Regions from separate parts of the Kitasatospora sp. NPDC005856 genome, predicted to be linked through region 2. Evidence: riboswitches for the same ligand, from Rfam matches in the RefSeq annotation. Region 2 holds a riboswitch; each other region holds the start of a gene.
What was found. Region 2 has a riboswitch for cyclic di-AMP ahead of ABZ449_RS34760 (transglycosylase family protein). Riboswitches for the same ligand answer to the same signal wherever they lie in the genome.
Positions count from the first base shown of each region.

Region 1: another riboswitch for cyclic di-AMP. It lies ahead of ABZ449_RS34025 (NlpC/P60 family protein); the one in region 2 lies ahead of ABZ449_RS34760 (transglycosylase family protein).
Region 3: another riboswitch for cyclic di-AMP. It lies ahead of ABZ449_RS01530 (hypothetical protein); the one in region 2 lies ahead of ABZ449_RS34760 (transglycosylase family protein).
Region 4: another riboswitch for cyclic di-AMP. It lies ahead of ABZ449_RS20015 (M23 family metallopeptidase); the one in region 2 lies ahead of ABZ449_RS34760 (transglycosylase family protein).

Region 1 covers NZ_JBEXWT010000085.1:36,457-39,828, reverse strand. The annotation lists gene ABZ449_RS34030 (NlpC/P60 family protein) at 1-431, opposite strand, end outside; gene ABZ449_RS34025 (NlpC/P60 family protein) at 683-1,798, opposite strand; cyclic di-AMP (ydaO/yuaA leader) riboswitch at 1,809-1,962, opposite strand; gene ABZ449_RS34020 (NlpC/P60 family protein) at 2,301-3,338, opposite strand.
Region 2 covers NZ_JBEXWT010000091.1:7,940-11,311, reverse strand. The annotation lists gene ABZ449_RS34765 (cytochrome P450) at 1-1,335, shown strand, start outside; cyclic di-AMP (ydaO/yuaA leader) riboswitch at 1,557-1,724, shown strand; gene ABZ449_RS34760 (transglycosylase family protein) at 1,730-2,635, shown strand; gene eno (phosphopyruvate hydratase) at 3,001-3,372, shown strand, end outside.
Region 3 covers NZ_JBEXWT010000001.1:356,836-360,207, forward strand. The annotation lists gene ABZ449_RS01520 (alpha/beta hydrolase-fold protein) at 1-951, shown strand, start outside; gene ABZ449_RS01525 (MoaF N-terminal domain-containing protein) at 1,095-1,424, opposite strand; cyclic di-AMP (ydaO/yuaA leader) riboswitch at 1,841-2,006, shown strand; gene ABZ449_RS01530 (hypothetical protein) at 2,009-3,372, shown strand, end outside.
Region 4 covers NZ_JBEXWT010000031.1:17,739-21,110, reverse strand. The annotation lists gene ABZ449_RS20030 (WHG domain-containing protein) at 1-315, opposite strand, end outside; gene ABZ449_RS20025 (alpha/beta hydrolase) at 373-1,200, opposite strand; gene ABZ449_RS20020 (YiaA/YiaB family inner membrane protein) at 1,306-1,596, opposite strand; cyclic di-AMP (ydaO/yuaA leader) riboswitch at 1,806-1,964, shown strand; gene ABZ449_RS20015 (M23 family metallopeptidase) at 1,978-2,826, shown strand; gene ABZ449_RS20010 (hypothetical protein) at 2,954-3,372, opposite strand, start outside.

The DNA of each region.
Region 1 (3,372 bases), on a different contig from region 2:
TCCTGCTGGCGCACGGCCGCCTGGTCCAGGGTGCGGGCGCGGGCCAGGTAGCCCTCCGGGTCGGACGAGAGGATGAGCTGGGCGGTCTGGGTCATCCCGCCGCCGCGGTACTCGGCGCCGGCCACCGTCGCCAGGTCGCCGCGCAGCTCGTTGAGCTGATCCTGGGCCAGTGCGATCTCGCCCTGGAGGATCGTGGTCTCGCCCTGGAGCCGCCGCTGGGCCTCCTGCGCCGCGTTGAACCGCTCGGACGCCTGCTCGGCCTCGTCGTACAGCTGCTCCACCTGCGTCTTGACGTCCTGACGGTCGCCCGGGTCCGGGCTGCCGGGGGCGGCCTGGGCACTGCCTCCGGCGGCCACGCCCAGGGCGGTGGCGGCGGCCGCGGTCAGCACCAGCGCCCGGGTGAGCAGTTGGGAACGGCGGTGCACGGGCATGGCGGCAGCGGCTCCAATCCTGCGGTGCGGCCCCCGCCGCCGCACCGGGAGGGGCGGCCGTCGAGCGGGAGTCCGGTGGCAGACGTTAGCGAGTCCGGGCAGGCGAGTCCAAACCCCCACCAACCCGAATATTCGACCCCTTGTCGGACATCAGATCGACTCGGGGGGAAAGCCGCAGGAAGAGCCCCGGGAAAAGCTGCAGGCCCGGCCTCCCCTGAGGGAGACCGGGCCTGGAAGCGTCCGAGCGGGGATCAGACCCGCACGATGGAGGCCAGCGGCATGTTGGTGACCGCCTCGTAGCGCACCGACGCACCCGGCTTGGGGGCGTGCAGCACCTGGCCGTTGCCGGCGTAGATGCCGACGTGGTGGGCGTCGGTGTAGAAGATCAGCAGGTCGCCGGGCTGGGCCTGGGAGATGTCCGAACCGATCCGGGTGCCGGCCCCGGCCTGCGCCTGCGAGGTGCGCGGCAGCGACACGTCGGCCTGGTTGAACGCCCAGACCATCAGGCCGGAGCAGTCGAAGGAGTTCGGGCCGGTGGCGCCCCAGACGTACGGGCTGCCGACCTTGGACGCGGCGGCCGCGAGCGCGGCGGCACCGCGCGAGCTGCCGGGGGCCACCTTCACCGGAGCGGTGGTCGTGGGGGCCGAGAGGTCGCTGCGGCTGTTGTCGCGCGAGGCGCGGTCGGCCTGCTGCTGGGCCTGGGCGGCGGCGTCAGCCTTGGCCTTGGCGTCGGCCGCGGCCTTCTCCTCGGCCTGGCGCAGCGCCTGGCGCTCCTGCTCGGTCAGCGTGTTGAGCAGGTCCTGGGCCGCCTTCAGCTTGCCCTGGACCTCTTCCTTGGAGGTCTTCAGCTGCTGGGTGGTCGTCTCCAGCTCGGCGAGCTTGCCCTGGGCCTCGCTGCGGTCCTGGTCGAGCTTGCGCTGCTGCTCCTGGAGCTCCTTCAGCTGACCCTTCTGGGTGCTGCCGGCCTGGTTCAGGGCGTCGGCCTGACCGAGGAAGTTCTCCGGGCTGGAGGAGAACATCAGCTGGACGGTCGGGGATATGCCCCCGTTGCGGTACTGCTCGCCGGCGATCTCGGCCAGGCCGCCCTGGAGCTCGGTGACCTGGGCCTGCTGACGGGCCACCTGGTCCTGCAGGCCGGAGACCTGCTTCTCCAGCTCCTGCTGCTTGGACTGGGCGGCGTTGTAGTTCTCGGTCGCGACCTCGGCCTGCTCGTTGAGCTGGTCGACCTGCTCCTTGACCTGTTCCTTGGTCGGCTGCGGGTCGGCGTGGGCGCCTTGCGCGGAGAGGACGACGGCGGCCGCGGCGACACCGGTCAGGATCGAGACGCGGGCGCGGCCTGCGGGCTTGGGACGACGATGGGACGCCACGAAGGCGGACTCCTTCTTCCTACATCCGCCTACCGGGTGAGCTGACGGGTTCGGGCCGGAAGCATGCCCTACGACGCCTCACGGCCGTTCCACCGGCCGACCTGGCGCCGATTCACCCCGGAGGAACGTGGTTCCCCGGCTCCGCTCCGCAGCGCCCCCAACCACTGGGCTCCCCTGTCGGGCAGTCGCTTCGACCTGCCCCGCTGCCTCGCGAACTCGACGGTAACCACCGCCGCCACCCTGGCTGGGCGATCGACAGTGCGGTGGTTCGGAGCACGACCCTAGTAACTGAACCGTGATCCGTTCAAATCCTTGTCAGAAAAAAGACCGAAGATTTCCCAAGTTCTTTTGTGAATATGACCGATGGTGACCAGTGGCGCACAGAAGGCTGATCGGTTCTCGGCATGTGGTCACGAAAGGGCGCGCGAAGCCGAACGCCACCCCACGCGGGGGGTGGCGCTTTTCACAGGCCCCGGAGGAGCCCCTCGGGCGTGTCGGGCCGTCAGACCCGGCGGATGGTGTTGATCGACATCGCGTCGGCCTTCATCACCTTCACCACGTCACCGGTGTGCGGCGCGTGGACCACCATGCCGTTGCCGATGTACATCCCGACGTGGTGCATGTCGCCGCCGTAGATCACCAGGTCGCCCGGCTGGGCCTGGTCCAGCGACGGCACCCGGGTGCCGTAGTGGCCCTGCTCCTGCGAGGTGCGCGGCAGCGAGACGCCGGCCTGGCCGTACGCCCAGACCATCAGGCCCGAGCAGTCGAAGGTGGTCGAGCCGGTGGCGCCCCACACGTACGGCGAGCCCTGCTTGCCCATCGCCTTGGACACCGCCACGGCCGCGTAGCCACTGGCCGGCGGCAGACTGCCGAGGTCGACCCGCTCGCTGCCCCGCGAGGCGCGGTCGTCCTGCGCCTGCTGGGCCTTCAGCGCGGCGCGGTCGGCGGCGCTCAGCGAGTTCAGCAGGTCCTGGGCGGCCTTCAGCTTGGCGTTGACGTCCGCCTTGGCCTGGTTCAGGTCCTTGGTGGTGGTGTCCAGCGAGGCGAGCACGGCGGCCGCCTCGGCCTTCTCCTGGTCCAGCCGGCGCTGCTGGTCCAGCAGCCCCTTGAGCGCCTCGGCCTGGCTGGTGCTGGCCTGCTGGACGGTGGAGGCCTTCTCCAGGTAGCCGGACGGGTCGGAGGAGAGCATCAGCTGGACGGACGGGTCGATGCCGCCGGTGCGGTACTGCTCGCCCGCCACCTCGGCGAGGCCGCCCTGGAGCTGGGTCATCTGCTCCTGGCTGCGGGCCACCTGGTCCTGCAGCTGGTCGGCCTGCTTGCGCAGCTGGTCGGCCCGCTCCTTGGCGCCGTTGTACTTCTCCGCCGACTGCTCCTGCTCCTCCTGGAGCTGGTCGATCTGCGCCTTGACGTCCGCCTTGTTGGGCTGCGGCGCGGCGTGCGCGGCCACCTGGGCGGAGAGGGCGACCGCGGTCGCAGCGGCAGCTGTGAGCACGGAGATCCGCGCGCGGCTCGGCTGCTTGGGACGGCGGTGGGAGGCCAAGGGACCGGCTCCTTCTTCCATCGGACTCACCTGA
Region 2 (3,372 bases):
GCCCAGGCCTCCGCCCCGCAGCTGTTCACCTGGGAGTTCGCCTCCGACCCGTACCCCGCCTACGCCTGGCTGCGCGAGCACGCCCCGGTGCACCGCACCACGCTGCCGAGCGGGGTGGAGGCCTGGCTGGTGACCAGGTACGCGGACGCCCGGCAGGCGCTCGCGGACAGCCGGCTGTCGAAGAACCCGGCGCACCACAGTGAGCAGGCGCACCGCACCGGCCGGGTGGGCATCCCGGGGGAGCGGCAGGCGGACCTGATGACCCACCTGCTGAACATCGACCCGCCGGACCACACCCGGCTGCGCCGGCTGGTGTCGAAGGCGTTCACCCCGCGCCGGGTGGCCGAGTTCGAGCCGCGGGTGCAGCAGCTCACCGACCGGCTGATCGACGGCTTCGCGCAGCGCGGTTCGGCGGACCTGATCCACGAGTTCGCCTTCCCGCTGCCCATCTACGCGATCTGCGACATGCTCGGGGTGCCGGCCGAGGACCAGGACGACTTCCGCGACTGGGCCGGGATGATGCTGCGACACACGAAGCCGGGACACGGCAGTGGCCAACGCGGCGGCGTGGGGCGGGCGGTGAAGCGGATGCGGGCGTACCTGCTGGAGCTGATCCACCGCAAGCGCGCGGACCTCGGGGACGACCTGATCTCCGGTCTGATCCGGGCGGGCGACCACGGCGAGCACCTGACCGAGAACGAGGCCGCGGCGATGGCCTTCATCCTCCTGTTCGCGGGCTTCGAGACGACCGTGAACCTGATCGGCAACGGCACGTACGCCCTGCTGCGCAATCCGGAGCAGCGCCGGTTGCTGCAGGAGTCGGTGGCCCGCGGGGAGAGCGCGCTGCTGGAGACCGGCATCGAGGAACTCCTGCGCTACGACGGGCCGGTGGAGCTGGCGACCTGGCGGTTCGCGACCCGTCCGCTGACCATCGGCGGGGTGGACATCCCGGTCGGCGATCCGGTGCTGGTGGTGCTCGCCGCGGCGGACCGCGACCCGGCCCGGTTCGCGGACGAGAACACCCTGGACCTGGCCCGAACGGACAACCCCCACCTGGGCTTCGGGCACGGCATCCACTACTGCATCGGCGCTCCGCTCGCCCGGCTGGAGGGCCGTGCCGCGCTGGCCACGCTGCTCTCCCGGCTGCCGGATCTGCGGCTCGCGGAACGCCCGGAGGATCTGCGGTGGCGCGGCGGTCTGATCATGCGTGGGCTGCGCGAACTTCCGGTGGAATTCAGCCCGGAGAACCGCTCTCCGCACGCTCCTCCGCACACTCCTCCGCGCACCCCTCCGGAGGCCTCTCCGAACGCTCCCGCCGCGCCCGCGACACGCTGAGGTCGCGCTGACGGGACGTCGCGAATCGCCTGCTGGCGGGGGTGTGAACAACCATCAATCCGGACATAACACCGCCGTTGGTAGGCGATCGAGCACAGGCCGTAATTATCGTGTGATATCGACGATATGAGCTTGTGATTGGTCTGAAGATCTGTCTACTCTCCCTGGAGTTCGCAGCTGCGGACCTCGTACGCGGAACGCCGAGTCCTGCCCGCCGCGCCACGGGAAACCGACCAGAACCCTGGGCAGGGGCGGGGGAACCAGGTTTTTTGCCGTCTCCCCACGGCTTGGGGTGAAGCCGCCCGAGCGGAACGTTTCCGCATACGGCGGCCGGGCCACCTCCCGGTCCGAACCCGACAGCTCACCTCGCAGGCGTGCGGAGAGGGACCTCTTCATGCTGTTCGTTGGAACTGGCCGTCACCGTCGTCGCACCCAGGCCGAGAAGGCCATCGCCGTCGCCGGTGTGGCCGGCGTCGGACTCGCGATGCCGCTCCTCACCGCCACCGGCGCCTCCGCGGCCCCGGCCTCCACCTGGGACGCCGTCGCCCAGTGCGAGAGCGGCGGCAACTGGAGCATCAACACCGGCAACGGCTTCTACGGCGGCCTCCAGTTCACCTCCAGCACCTGGAAGGCGTACGGCGGCACCGCCTACGCGCCGCAGGCCAACCAGGCCAGCAAGGGCCAGCAGATCTCGGTCGCCGAGAAGGTGCTGGCCTCGCAGGGTCCGGGCGCCTGGCCGGTCTGCTCCCAGAAGGCCGGTCTGACCAAGGGCGGCGCCCCGGCCGCGGTCGACACCTCCTCGGACGCCAAGCCGCAGTCCGCCCCCAAGCAGCAGACCCCGAAGCCCGCCGCCAAGCCGGCCGAGAAGCCGGTCGCGCAGCAGCCCGTCGCCCAGAAGCCGGCCCAGAAGCCCGCCGCGCAGCCGGTCCAGCAGGCCGCCCCGCAGCAGCAGGCGCAGCCGCAGGCCCCGGGCTTCTCCGGCAAGGCCGGCTGGGACGCCGACGCCAAGGTGTACTGGTACCAGAACAACGGCGCCTGGTACTGGACCAGCCACCAGGGCGTCTACCAGCAGTACGCCGGCCAGGCCGCCGCCCAGCCGCAGTACGCCCCGCAGGCCGCGCAGTCGGCCCCGCAGGCCGCCGGCCACGACTACACCGTCCGCGCCGGTGACACCCTGTCGACCATCGCCACCGCCCAGGGCGTGTCCGGCGGCTGGCACGCGCTGTACGAGCAGAACCACGCCACCGTCGGCGGCGACCCGAACCTGATCATGCCCGGCCAGGTGCTGCACTTCGGCTGAGCCGGCCCGCCCGACGCCGGCCCGCCCGACGCCGGCCCGTAGCGCCCGCGATCGCAAGCCGCGGCCGTGCCCGCGGCCGCAAGCCGCGCCCGCCGACGCGCCCGGCGCCGGCGCCGCCTCACCCCGCCGTCCGAAGGGGACCGGTCCTACCGGTCCCCTTCGTCCGCATTCGCCCGCTCCGGTGGGACAAGCTGGGACAAGCAGGTGAACTACCGGTGGGTAGTGGGGCCACACGCTGAGACGGGACCGAGGCGGACGTGGCCCCGGGAGCCCGGGCGGTTAGGCTCTGGTCGTAACGACTCCGCAATCGTCCTGCTGACAGCACCACCGTCAGACCGGACCCTGCTTCCGCAAGGAGATGCCTCGTGCCGTCCATCGATGTCGTCGTAGCCCGTGAGATCCTCGACTCGCGCGGCAACCCCACGGTCGAGGTCGAGGTCGGCCTCGACGACGGCAGCACGGGTCGTGCCGCTGTGCCGTCGGGTGCCTCCACCGGTGCCTTCGAGGCCCTGGAGCTGCGCGACGGTGACAAGAACCGCTACTTCGGCAAGGGCGTCGAGAAGGCCGTCCTGGCCGTCATCGAGCAGATCGGCCCGGAGCTCGTCGGCTACGACGCCACCGAGCAGCGCCTGATCGACCAGGCCATGCTGGACCTGGACGCCACCCCGGACAAGTCCTCGCTGGGCGCCAACGCCATCCTGGGCGTCTCGCTGGCCGTCGCGCACGCCGCCTCCGAG
Region 3 (3,372 bases), on a different contig from region 2:
GCCTTCTACAGCAGTTGGGGCGACCTGCTGGGCATCGGCGACACCGGACCGGTGGTCATCCACAACAAGGCGGACGCCTCCGGCCGGCTGATGGTGGAGACGATGGGCCAGGCCGCGGTCAAGGGCGGCGGCGCGATGGGCCGTGAGCCCAGCCAGTCCGGCGAGATCCGCAAGGTCCGGATCGACGGCGCGGTCAGCCGGCTGTCCACCGAGGGCTACGTCTACCTGCCCCCGCAGTACTTCCAGCCGGAGTACGCCCAGAAGCAGTTCCCGGCCGTGATCGTCAGCACCGGATTCCCAGGAATCGCCGAGAACCTGATCACCCGCTTCAACTACCCGGGTGCCGCGCTCAAGCTGCTGCAGGAAGGGCGGATGCAGCCGACCGTCATGGTCCTGGTGCGTCCCTCGCCCGCGCTGCCGCAGGACACCGAGTGCGAGGACATCCCGAACGGCCCGCAGTCCGACACCTACTTCACCAAGGACGTGCCCTCGGCGATCCAGGCCAGCTACCGGGTCTCCTCGGACCCGCAGGCCTGGGCCTTCATGGGCAACTCGACCGGTGGCTACTGCGCGCTCAAGCTGGCCATGCGCCACCCGGACGTCTTCCCGACCGCCGTCGCGCTCTCCGCCTACTACGACGCGGCCGACGACCCGACCACGGGTGACCTCTTCGGCGGCAGCAAGCAGCGCCGCGACGAGGCCAACCTGATGTGGCGGCTGAAGAACCTGCCGCAGCCGAAGGTGTCCGTGCTGCTGGCCGGCACCAAGAAGGGGGACGGCAACTACCGGCAGGAGACCGAGGCCTTCGTCAACGCGGTACAGAGCCCGATGAAGGTCTCGTACAGCATGCTGGACAACGGCGGCCACAACTTCGAGACCTGGAGCGCCCTGCTGCCCTCCTCGCTGGAGTGGCTGTCCCAGCACCTCAAGGTGCCGAACCAGACCGTCTGAACGGACCCGGCCGAGCCTGACCGGCCGAATGATCGAACCCCCGGAGCCTCAGCCCCGGGGGTTCGATCATTCAGGTCGTCCAGGTCGTCCAGGTCGTCCAGGTCGTTCAGGAGCCGTCCGGCCCCGTCCGGCGGTCCCAGCGCTCAGGCCACCCGCTCCAGCGTCCCGGTGTGCAGCTCGCCGACCCGGCCGCCCTCGCCCTCGAAGGTCCAGAAGGCCCGCACGGTCAGCTTGCCGAGGTCCATCACGTGGCTGACGGTGATCCCGCTCTGTTCGGTCCAGCTGACGAAGTAGATCTCGGGCGCGACCTCGGCGACGTGCAGCCGCACGTCCTCCCACTGGCCCGCGGACTCGCCGAGGCCCTCCCAGCGCAGCCGCGTGCCGTCGGCCGAGTAGGTGTTGCGGAAGGCCGCGCCGTTGTCGGCCTGGAAGAGGTAGGTGCGGCCGGCGAAGGCGGGCAGGGGCGCGGTCATGGTGGGGCGGGTCCTCGTCTCTGTCAGGTCGTGGCGAGCATCCGGTCGGGCTCGCCGCTCTTGTGCACGGCGGATGATGTCCGACCTCCAATTTATCCGACCGGGTGCACTCGGTCAGGCAGTCGCCACGGTACGGTCCGCCATCACGCGGCCGCCCGGGTGTGCGACCGGCACATGGGCAGGGCCGCACACCGCTCCTGCCGCCCGGCCGGCTGGGTGATCCCCGTCCTACTCCTCCCGCCCTGTCCGTGATCAACTCGGCTGCCACGCAGCGTCGTTGATCGACACCGCTGTGAGCTGCGCGACAACCCGCCCGGCCGAGTTGTCCGCTCACGTACGGCCTGCCTAGCCTGCAACGGTCGTCCGCCCTCGCGGACCCCGCCGCCGGGACGCCGAGTCCTGTCCACCCGTGGGCGGGTCACCGAGCACCACAGCGGACGGGAGCGGGGGAACCAAGGTCAGCGCCCGGCCCGTACGCCCCTGCGTACGGGCCGCGGCTAGGGGTGAAGCCGCTCCCCAGGTGGCCGGGCAGCCTCAGCCCGAACCCGACAGCTCACCTCGCAGGCGTCGCAGAGGTCACCCCCATGCCCAAGCCTGCCGGCTCCATGCCGCGGCCCGCGCTCGCGCCCGCCCGCCGTCGCGGTCCACGCCACGCCCGTCCGTCCCGCCGCGGCCGCAACGCCGCCCTCGCCGCCACCGGGGCGCTCGCCATCAGCGGTGCCGGTCTGCTCGGCCTGTCGTCCGTCAGCGGGGCCCAGGCCGTCACGGCGCCGACCGTCACGGCGCCGACCGTGACCGCGCCGACCGTGACCGCCGTGCCGACGGTCTCCGCGCCGACCGTCACCCAGGACCGGCTCGGCCCCGCCACCATGGTCGCGGGCAAGGCCACCGCCGCCTCGCTCGGTCTGCACTCCTCGGCCTGCGTCACCGCGAGGACTGTCGGCGTGGGCGTGCGCGACGCGCGCGGCAACAACCTCGACTTCCCCGGCAAGGCCTCCGACGTGCAGATCTGCCCGAGCGGGTTCGACTTCACCAGCGGCGCGCGTGCCCTGCCTGCCGGGACGTACACCCGGTTCGGCTTCTGGCAGGACCTCGGCGGCACCTGGCACAACCTGTCCTCGCAGCGGCTGGTGGTCTCGGCGGCCGGGACGTCCACGCCGACCCCGACCCCGACCCCGACCCCGGCCCCGACCCCGGCCCCGACCACCGATCCGACGACCAAGCCGACCACGCCGAACCCGAGCACCGCGGCGCCGTCATCCCCGGTCGCCGGCAAGTCGCTGACCTGGTCGGACGAGTTCAACGGCGCGATCAGCTGGGGCCGGCGCTGGGTCGGCGACAAGAGCACCGCGTACCGGTACGCCAATCACAACCCGGGCGACAACAAGCTCGACTGGCTGAACAGGAACAACGTCAGCGTCGCCAACGGGGTCGCCACCTTCACCGCCACGCCCGGCGGTCCGGCCCTGGAGAACGGCAAGCGGTCCTGGAACACCGGCTTCCTGACCACCGAGGGTTCCGACGAGGGCTTCCAGGTCAGGACCGGCGACTACGCCGAGACCCGGGTCGAGCTGCCCGCCGACAGCGGCGCCTGGCCGGCCCTGTGGACCTGGAAGAACGGCAACGGGGAGATCGACTCATTCGAGTACCACCCCGACAACCCGAACCTGCTGGAGCTGACCAACCACGTCAACCCGGGCAATGCCAGATACCACACCGACGCGAGCGCCGTCGCGAAGGGCCGGTGGGTGACCATCGGCACCCACTACGGCGCCAATTCGGTGGACTGGTACGTCAACGGCGTCAAGGTCTTCTCGGACGGCAGGGGCGTCGGCGCCAACTGGTCGGCGTACCTGATCCTCAACCTCTCCGTGTCTGCGGGGCAGTACCATCCGGCGCCGCAGGGGGCCGCCCCGATCACGTTCGCCGCCGACTACGTCCGCGTCTT
Region 4 (3,372 bases), on a different contig from region 2:
CGGGAGGGCGCTGTAGCGGTGCGGGTGCTCGGTGGCGTACGCGTGGTAGGCGCGCATGACGGCGGCGACGGCGTCGTCCCCGCTGCGTCCGACGGCCGCGGTGGCCAGCCGGTCGGCCAGGTCCCCGGTGACCCGGACGGCGATCAGTCGCCGCAGTTCGGCCAGGCCGCCGCTGACGTGCTTGTACAGAGAAGGGGTGGCGACCCCGGCCCGGGCGGCGACGGAGGCCAGGGTGAGGGCCTCGGCGCCCTGCTCGTCGATGAGGGCGAGGGCGTGGTCGACGACCTGCCCGGGGGTCAGTCCTACGCGGGGCATGGGTTCGGTCTCTCCGTACGTACGGCGTCGGGTGGGTCGGACGGGGTGGGTCGGGGCTCAGCCGAGCTCGGCCAGGAACGGCAGCAGGGCGTCCGCGGTGGCGGTCGGGTTGTCGGCCATCGGATAGTGCCCGGACCCCTCGATCATCGCCTTGCGAGCGCCGAGCGCGGCGGCCTGCCGGTCGGCGACGAGCTCCGGCTTCGGGAAGTCGGGGTCCTTGCTGCCCATGACCACCAGCGCCGGGCACCGCACCGCGGCCGTCCAGCCGACCGGCGCCGAGTCGCCGTGGACCTGCCCGCGGACGGCGGCCTTGCGCCCCGGGGTGCGCAGCGCGGCGACCAGCCCGTCCACGTACGCGTCGAAGTCGGCGGGCTTGGCGCCCGGGAAGGCCATCCGACGCAGGTAGAAGCCCCAGGAGGCCGGCCAGTGGACGAGGGCGACGCCCATCAGGCCCATGACGGTGCGCATGAGGGCGCCCGGCGGCGGGTTCTCGACGAAGGCGTCGATCAGCACGATCCCGGCGACCCGCTCGGGCGCGTCCCCGGCGGCCTTGACGACGGTCGCCCCGGTGTAGGAGTTCCCGGCGAGGACGGCGCGCTCGATGCCGAGGTGGTCGAGCAGGGCGAGGACGTCGCCGGCGACGGCGGCGGGGCCGTAGTCGTCCCACGCGACGGAGGACTCGCCGAAGCCCCGCAGGTCCATGGTGACGACGCGGTGGCCGGCGGCGACGAGCAGTGGGCGCAGGTGCCGGTACGCGGCCCGGCTGTCGAGCATGCCCGGGAGCAGGACGACGGGGGTGCCGTGGCCCTGCCGGGTGTCGTCGAAGGCGACCCGGCCGCCGGGAACGGTCAGGTACTGGGTGCTCGGGGTGATGGTGCCGTTCATGGTGGTCCTCCTCGGGCCGCCGGTGCGGGACGTCGGCGGTGAGTGCCGATAGCCACAAAGCTAAGGCTAATAGCCTTAGCCGTCAAGCGGTCGGCCGTGGAGCGGTCACGCTCCCTCCACCTTGAACGGGTCGTGCTCGCTGAGCAGCTTCTCCAGCCGGGCCTGGTCCACCCGGGTGACCATCTCGTTGGACTCCTGCCGGTCCCGGATCACCTTCGCCAGCGTGAACGCGGAGGTGACGGTGTAGAGGAGGCCGATCCCGAGGAAGGCCCTGGTCCAGCCGCCGACCGGCAGGTAGGCGATCCCGGCGGCGAGGGCGGTGGCCGACAGGGCGAAGGAGAGGACGGCCTGGATGTGGTACGCGGCCGTGGTGCGGGTCTGCATCGGTGCGCTCATGGCGTCAGGATGCGGCCGTCCGGAGGGGGCGCACATGAGTAGCGGTACTCAGATGGGGCTGTGTACGGGAGGCCGGTTCGGCGGTGTCGTTCGTTGACGTCCGATCACTTTGCCCTAGGCTGCTCCGAACGGATGGCTTGGAATCGGAGCCTCCTAGGATTAACGTTTGATAACGCAGCGCGGTTGTCAACGCCGTACCCAGACGGCACCGTGCGCCGTCGCCTAATCCCGCGGACCCGCCTCCGGGCAGGTCGGGGAGCCGGGGAACCACGTTCCTTGGGGTGAATCGGCGGGGCCCCGGCCCGGCCGTAGGAGACCTTCCTGCTCCGAACCCGTCAGCTAACCCGGTAGGCGCGAAGGAAGGAAAGGAGCGCGCCTCCCGTGGCGTCGACGCACACCCCGGCACACCCGGCCGGCTTCGCAGCCGGTACCCAGCTCCTCGACCACCCCGGCACGGACGGCCCCGAGGCCTTCGGCCCGGAGGGCTTCGCCACGGAGGTCGAGACCAACCGGCACCGGATGCCGCGTCAGACCCGCGGAGCCTCCCCGCTGCTCGGCGTCACCGCCGTCGCCGCCACCCTGGGCGCCACCGGCTTCGCCTCGGCGACCCCGGCCGCCGCCCCCGCCGTCGAGGTCCCGGACGAGACTCCCGTCGCCCTCTCCGCCGACCCCGGCCTCGCGCTCGCCGCCCGCATCCAGAACCAGGCCGACAGCCAGCGCACCGCCGCCGAGGAGACCGCCCGGCTCCAGGCCGCGCAGGAGGCGGAGGCCAAGGCCGCCGCCAAGGAGGCCGAGGCCAAGCGCGCCGCCGAGGAGGCCGAGCGGGCCCAGGCCGCCGCCCTCACCCTCCCGGTGCAGGACTACCGGCTCTCCGCCCACTACGGCCAGAGCGCCCGCTACTGGGCCAACCTGCACACCGGTCTGGACTTCGCCGCCGACACCGGCACTCCGGTCCACGCGCTCGGCCAGGGCACCATCACCTCGGCCGGCTGGGCCGGCTCGTACGGCTACCGGATCGTCGAGACCCTGCCCGACGGCACCGAGATCTGGTACTGCCACCTCTCCTCGATCACCAAGGGCTCCGGCAAGGTCGCCGCCGGCCAGCAGATCGGCAAGGTCGGCGCGACCGGCAACGTCACCGGCCCGCACCTGCACATGGAGGTCCGCCCCGGCGGCGGCGCCCCGGTCGACCCGGAGCCCTGGCTCCAGCAGCGCGGCCTCAACCCCTGACCCACCCGCGACAGGCCCGGCGCACCCGCGCAGTGGCCCGACGCGCGCGCGAGGTCCGACGCACTCGCACGAAGGCCCCCGGCCCCGGAGCAGCCGCTCCGGGGCCGGGGGCCTTCGCCGTGCGGTCTCACTCCTCGGCGGGCAGCTGCGCCAGGTACGCCTCGATCTCCTCCTGGCCCGGCTCCGGCGCCAGCTCCGGGAACTCCGTCACCAGCAGCCGCGGCAGCCCGGGAACCGTCCAGTCGCCGAACAGGTCGAGCGCCGCGTCGACCGCCGCCTCCTCGAACTGCCCGAAGTCACCGGCCAGTTCGTCCGGCATCGGCCGCCCCTGCGCGGTCAGCTCGGCCAGGTTGCGGTAGCTGCGCCGCATCAGGCCCTGCTCCAGCAGTCGCCGGGCGCCGTCCGTGGCCATGCCGACCGACAGTACCCGGCCCGGGCCCCAGCCCTGCTCGTCCGGCTCGTCCAGCCAGCCGGCCGGCACCAGCGCCTCGTACGCGGCCAGCCGCTCCTCCTCCGCGAGCTCGCCGAAACCGGCCAGCCAGTCCC